3 regions of the Rothia sp. HMSC065B04 genome follow, and region 2 is predicted to be linked to each of the others. Evidence: predicted binding sites of a transcription regulator. Region 2 holds the regulator's gene; each other region holds the start of a gene.
What was found. The regulator LexA, encoded in region 2, represses DNA repair genes until DNA is damaged. The targets are predictions, from matches to a motif close to TCGAACANNTGTTCGA.
Positions count from the first base shown of each region.

Region 1: the regulator LexA is predicted to act here: its motif matches at 1,010-1,025, upstream of HMPREF2845_RS04865 (shikimate dehydrogenase).
Region 3: the regulator LexA is predicted to act here: its motif matches at 1,308-1,323, upstream of ruvA (Holliday junction branch migration protein RuvA).

Region 1 is NZ_KV808408.1:382,099-384,369, forward strand. Features, by position in the region: gene mltG (endolytic transglycosylase MltG) at 1-871, shown strand, start outside; gene HMPREF2845_RS04865 (shikimate dehydrogenase) at 1,144-2,079, shown strand; gene aroC (chorismate synthase) at 2,199-2,271, shown strand, end outside.
Region 2 is NZ_KV808408.1:83,372-85,642, forward strand. Features, by position in the region: gene HMPREF2845_RS03770 (ATP-dependent DNA helicase) at 1-558, shown strand, start outside; gene lexA (transcriptional repressor LexA) at 725-1,399, opposite strand; gene HMPREF2845_RS09105 (LysM peptidoglycan-binding domain-containing protein) at 2,249-2,271, shown strand, end outside.
Region 3 is NZ_KV808408.1:339,280-341,550, reverse strand. Features, by position in the region: gene ruvB (Holliday junction branch migration DNA helicase RuvB) at 1-375, opposite strand, end outside; gene ruvA (Holliday junction branch migration protein RuvA) at 547-1,167, opposite strand; gene ruvC (crossover junction endodeoxyribonuclease RuvC) at 1,400-2,056, opposite strand.

The DNA of each region.
Region 1 (2,271 bases), 300 kb from region 2:
GCTTGAGGCAGCGGGCGTGGTTGCTGATGCTGATAAGTTTGTTGAGGTGTACACCAAGGAGAGCAAGGGCAAGTACCTGCAGCCTGGCACCTACGAACTGCAGCAGCACATGAGCAGCTCGAGCGCGATTACGACCATTATCGAGGCGAACAGCAACGTACTGTACCTGGCGATTCCGCAGGGTAAGCGCGTGAGCGAAACCATCGACCTGATTGTTTCTGGCTCCGATGGCGCGTTCACCCGCAAGCAGGTTGAGGACGCGGTCAGCAACTACACCCAGTACGGTGTGCCGAGCAACTTCCCCTCGATTGAGGGTTGGTTGCACCCGGGTGAGTACCGCTTCCCGAAGGACACCGACATCAAGAAGGTCATTCAGACCATGGTTGATAAGACCAAGGCTGACCTGAAGGAAGCCGGCGTGAGCGGCGACCAGAAGACCTTCGAGGTGCTGACCATCGCCTCCATCGTGGAGCTTGAGGCTCAGCCGAAGGACTACGTGGCGGTTGCAGGCATCATTGAGAACCGCCTGAACAACCCCGATGGTGAGACCTCGGGTCTGATTCAGTCGGATGCGACCGTGACTTACGGTCTGGGTGTCCGCTCGTACCACCTGACTGAAGAGCAGAAGGCCGATAAGAGCAATAAGTACAACACTTATGCGAATAAGGGTCTTCCGAAGGGTCCGATTGGTTCCCCGCAGCTGGCTTCGATTAAGGCTGCTGCGGCTCCTGAGAAGAACCCGTACTACTACTGGGTGACTGTGGACCTGGATTCCGGTGAGACTAAGTACTCCCGCACTTACGCTGAGCACCAGCGTTATGTTGAAGAGTACAACCAGTGGTGTTCTAAGCACCCGAACCGTTGTAGCTAATCGGTTTAGCCGGTAGCTACGAGCCGGTAGCTTTGGGCTGAAGGTTCCTTGCTGAGGCGGGTACCGCCTCCACGAGAGTGGGGGAGGTGCCCGCCTTTGCTGTACCCGAATGCTGGGTGCTCGGTTGTTGGGCTATACCCGAATATTGGTTTGTCCCTTAAAATGGGTAGAGTGCGCCTATGAACTTGGGTTCGTGGTGTGCATGTCCGCAAGCCCCGAGCGTTGAGTGTTGAGAGCGTTCCCCAGCGTTGAGAGCGAGAGAGTATCTATCGATGAAGACTGAACCGTACCGCGAAGCCCCGTATCTTCGCCGCGCCTACGTGCTGGGGCACCCTATTGCGCATTCGCTGTCGCCTGCGCTGCATCGTGCCGCGTATGACTTTTTGGGTGAGCAGAATTTGGGTTATGATCGCCGCGATACTCTGCCCGATGATTTGCCGGAGATTATGCACGGGGTGCGCCACCCGAAGGGTACGGAGGACGCCCCGTATATTGCGGGTCTGTCGGTGACGATGCCGTTGAAGACCGCGGTCATTCAGTATTGCGATGAGCTGAGTGAGACTGCCCGAGTGACCGGTGCGGTGAACACGGTGTATCCGCGCGGTGAGAAGGTGCTGGGCGATAACACGGATGTGATTGGCATTGTGAACGCGCTGCGCCACGCCGGTTTGGAGCCGCAGCCGCTCAAGGATTCTGCCGCGATTGTGGGCGGGGGAGCGACCGCTATTTCCGCCCTGACCGCACTGCATCAGCTGGGGTATTCCCGTGTGAGCGTGTACGCCCGTTCGTTGCATAAGCTCGGTAGCGTGCAGGAGGCGGCGGACCGCCTGGGTGTTCAGCTGGAGCAGGTTTCCCTGGCTGAGCTGCCGCAGAATCTTGTGGAGCGCGGCCATCACCCGGTGGTGTCTACTCTTCCTGCCCATGCGGCGGATGAGTGGGCGAGCCAGCTGAGCGGGTTGAAGGGCGCCTCCGCGACGCACCGGCCAGTACTGCTCGATGTTGCGTATAACCCGTGGCCTTCGGTGCTGGCGAGCGCTTGGGAGGCTAACGGCGGCACGGTGGTTTCTGGACTGGAGATGTTGCTGTATCAGGCGGTGGAGCAGGTTCTGCTGTTTACCGGCCGTGAACTGCAGCCCGCCGAACTGCTGGGTCTAATCAATGCGATGTGCGCGGCGGTTGATCTTGCGCCTCGTGCTTCCGTTTCGTGAAAAAAGCGTGCTTTCACTCGCTCAGTAAACGGGCATTTTATACACTATTTATACACGTGAAGAATTATTATTCCTTCCTCCTGCGCTGCGGTGCGGGTGCGATGAAAAGAGGTTAACCTATGGCCCTGCGTTGGCTCACTGCCGGAGAATCCCACGGCGAGGCGCTCGTCGGCATTATTGAGGGCGTACCCG
Region 2 (2,271 bases):
CGTCTGCGTGAGCTGTGCGAGGCGTCGGAGGGCGGTGCCCTGGGCCTGTTCTCCTCGAAGCGTGCCGCTGAGCGTGCCGCCGAGTACATGCGTGAGCACAGCGACCTGAACATTCTTCTGCAGGGTGAGTCTTCGCTCAAGGCTCTGGTGGAGGAGTTCAGCGAGGACGTTGACTCATGCCTGTTCGGAACGATGAGCCTGTGGCAGGGCGTGGACGTTCCCGGTGACTCTTGCCGCCTGGTGGTGATGGACCGCATCCCGTTCCCCCGCCCGGATGACCCGATTGCGCAGGCTCGTACGGAGGCGGTGAACCGTCATCGCGGTAACGGCTTTATGGCGGTTTCTGCTCACCACGCGGCGATTCGTATGGCGCAGGGCGCGGGTCGCCTGATCCGTTCGGTGTCTGACCGCGGCGTGGTGGCTGTGCTGGATTCTCGCGTGGCGACTAAACGCTACGGCGGTTTCTTGATGAAGGCGATGCCGCCGATGTGGTCGACGCAGAATAAGGCTGCGGTGACCGGCGCGTTGGCTCGTCTTTCGGCGAGTATTGAGCGTTAGCTCGGGCAAGATTCATCCCTGGCTACGCCGCCTCTTTCGCTTTGGAGATATCCGCTTCGGAAATATAGAAATCACCCCGGTGATACGTGAACATTCACGTATCACCGGGGTGATTTCTATATGGAGCTAAAAGCCTCGCGGCTATGTCTTTTAGAGGCTGTGCTGTCTAGAGACTGCGCAGCACGGATACGACCTTACCCATGACGGTTGCGCGGTCGCCCATAATCGGCTCGTAGTTGGAGTTGCGCGGCATGAGCCAGGTATGGCCGTCGACCTGACGGAACACCTTCACGGTTGCCTCGTCGTCAAGTAGCGCAGCAACAATATCGCCGTTGTCTGCGGTGTGCTGCTCGCGGACAACCACCCAGTCGCCGTCGCAGATTGCGGCGTCAATCATGGAATCACCCTTGACCTTGAGCATGAACAGCTTGCCGCTACCGACCAGCTGGCGGGGCAGAGCGAGCACATCCTCCACGGACTGCTCGGCAGTGATGGGGCCGCCCGCTGCAATTCGTCCAACCAGGGGAACGGGTACGAGGTCCTCATCGCCGACTTCGAAGTTCGGCAGCTCGGGCAGGGAAGAGGAAGCGCTACCGTGGATGCCGATGCCGTTCTCATCCAGCACCTCAATGGCACGGGGGAGCTTGGGGTCGCGGCGAATGTAGCCCATGGTCTCGAGGCGACCGAGCTGGTGAGTGACCGAGGACAGGGACGCAAGACCCACCATGTCACCAATCTGGCGCATGGACGGCGGGTAACCCTTCTGTTCAATCTCGGTGCGGATCGCGTCAAGAATCTTCTGCTGGCGCGCGGTCAGCGCCGGACGGGGTGCTGTTGCCATTTCTTTTCCTTCGGTCTGTGCCCCGAATTCTGTACTCCGGTCTCTGCAGTCTGTTTGAGACACAGTCCGGTCGGGGCACGGATGGGTGCTTCACACGTTTTCTGGTGAAGTCCTAAAAATTTTTTGGTTCTGCCGAAATGGGTCTTATCTCGTCAGGGGGTGGAGGAATTCTATCCGTGACGGAGCGATACCGGAGCGATACGCAGGCAACGAGTATGCGCCTCCGCCCTATAAAACTCAGTCAGCAGCACCTGCATTCGATACAGAATCAAACCGTAACGGGTACAGAAACCTGCTGTGAGTAGGACTCATCAGGAGCGTGTGGAACGTCTCTTGACACCAGTGTAGAACACTACACCGAAAAACTCAAACAAATATTCTAGATTTTTTCTTCGAAACTCGAAGAAATTTTTAGTACATCTCTGCTAGACTTTAGAACAAGAGTTCGTATATACTCTTGAATCTCTCCTGGAATTCAGGATTTACGGGTGAATGTTCGAAAAATATTCGAAGATTCAACCCGGAGTCTTTCGGGAGAGGAGAGTGAATGGGTGTTCGAATGTATTCGAATCCTCTGCCTCTCTCTTCGCATGATCTACCTTGGATGCTCTAGGGAGCATCTGGCGAAGAGAGAGCGCAGGGGATGGGGTTCCGGGGTCACCCAGTGCGACCCAGCGCAGCCCGGTGCATCCGACGCTCTGACCTAACTAGGGACTAGCTACCCAATAGTTATCGCCTAACAATCACCACTCCATAGTTATCACTCAACTAGGACCTCCGAGCGGGTATCGCTCGGCATTGCTAGACCCGCGGGGCAACCCCGGGGCGAGCTGAGAGAAAGGAACCACAATGACTACTGCAGCACCTATTGC
Region 3 (2,271 bases), 260 kb from region 2:
ACGGAAATCTTCCATCGCCATGTAGAGCATTTCCTCAGCCGGGCGGCTCATACGGTGAATCTCATCCAGGAACAACACCTCACCGGGAGTCAGCGAAGACAGAATCGCCGCCAAATCACCCGAATGCTGAATCGCCGGACCGGAGGTGATGCGCAGCGGCGCCTCCATCTCTGCCGCAATAATCATTGCGAGAGTGGTCTTACCCAGACCGGGAGGGCCCGACAGCAGCACATGGTCGGCGCTACGGCCACGCATCTTCGAAGCCTCCAACACCAGGGACAGCTGCTGACGCACACGGCGCTGACCCACAAAGTCATCCAGGGACTTAGGGCGCAGTGCCGCCTCAATCATCTTCTCTTCAGGCTCTTCTTCCATCGCCACCAGGCGCTGGGCGGGAGCTGAAGACGCCTGAGTGCCGGGCACCTGACCGGGAAAATACCCGCCGGAAACCAGGGACGCCGCGGGCTGCGGCTCATAGGGATTCTGGCTCATAGAATTCTTCTTTCACAAAAGTTTGAGTGGGATACGTCGAACAGGGCGCGCCGCTTAGTGGCGGCCCACCGTGTTCTGAGTACCCAAGGAGGCGAGCACACCACGCAGAGCCACACCCACCGGCTCAGTCTCTGCGGCAGGGTTGTGCTGCACGTAAGCGTCAATAGCGGCGGAAGCGTCCTTCTCGCTCCAGCCCAGAGAGGTGAGAGCGTCAAGCACCTGCGGCTTCCAGACAATGCCCTGGCTCAGCGGCAACTCATCGGTCTGGCCATCGCTGAGAATCAGCTTGCCGGCAAGCTCCAGCACAATACGGCGGGCACCCTTCGGGCCAATACCGGGAACCTTCGTGAACGCCTTATCGTCACCGGTCGCCACGGCGCGCTCCACCTCAGCGGCAGTGTGAACACTCAACACCGCCAGAGCAATACGCGGACCAATACCGGAAACCGAAAGCATCATATCGAACACTTCACGCTCGGCAGGCTCCGAAAAACCGTACAGAGTCATCGACTCTTCACGCACAATCATGGTGGTCAGCACGGTAGCTTCCTCACCGGTGCGCAGCTTGGAGAGAGTACGCGCGGTAGCGTACACGAGCATGCCAAAACCGTTCACGTTAATCACCGCATGATCAAGGCCCACCTGAGCCACACGACCGGTCAGGGATGCAATCATTTCTCTCCACCTTTCAACACCGCGCCCAGGAATGAGGCTCGCGGCAGTGTGAGGGCACCGGGCACTCCGGCACCCACAGAACGCACTCCCCCAGTTCGACGGGGAGACACTACAAGTATATTAGAATATTTCTTCTGAAATCAAGCATATATTCGAACTTCTTAGCGAATACACGCGAGCCAGCAGGAGGCGGCACACAAGCCCACGAAGGCCCCCTCTAGTGGCGGCACCTCTAGCGGCGAGCGCGCGCCTCCGCCTCCATCCAGGCACGCTGCGCCGGAGTCAACGACCCACCACGGCGAGCCTGCGCCGGGCGTGAACCCTGGTGAGTCTGCGTCTGGGCGGACATATTAATGCCCGAACCGATACCGCCGCCACGCCAGCCGTGACAGATTGCAATCGCCAGAGCATCGGCAGCATCGGCGGGCTTCGGCATGGATTCCAGCCCCAAAATACGGGTCACCATACGACCCACGGACGCCTTATCGGCGCGGCCACTACCGGTCACCGCCGCCTTCACCTCCGAGGGGGTATGGAAGAACACCGGCACGCCGCGCATCGCCGCAGCAGAAATCACCGCACCCGAAGCATGCGCCGTACCAATCACCGTGTTCACCTGCTCCTGCGCGAAGATACGCTCAATCGCCAGGGCATCCGGCTTATAGGTGTCGAGCCAGTGGGAGGCGGCGTTGAAAATCCAGAGAATACGCTGGTCCAGGGACTCCGCCGGGATCGTGCCGGCAACACCCACGTTCACGAAGTGCGCCTTACGGTCGGCGGTCATATCGAGCATGGAGAAGCCGCAGCGGGTCAGACCCGGGTCAACACCCATGATGCGGGTTGCACCCGGCACACGCTCCACAGCGGCGGCAGTACGGTTCTCACGCATGCTATCGCGTGCGGCAGGTTGAGCAGCGGCCATCATCTCCCCTTTCGACAAACTCCCTCTAGAATCTCTAGATTCTAGCCCTTCAGAATCCTAGCACCCGGCACCGGGGCATGCCACGAGCGCGGGCATCACGAGAACGGCCATCACAAGCGCGGTCACCGCGTGAACAGTCACCGCGCGCCCCGCGAAAAGTACCCAGCGCATCCCCAAAATGC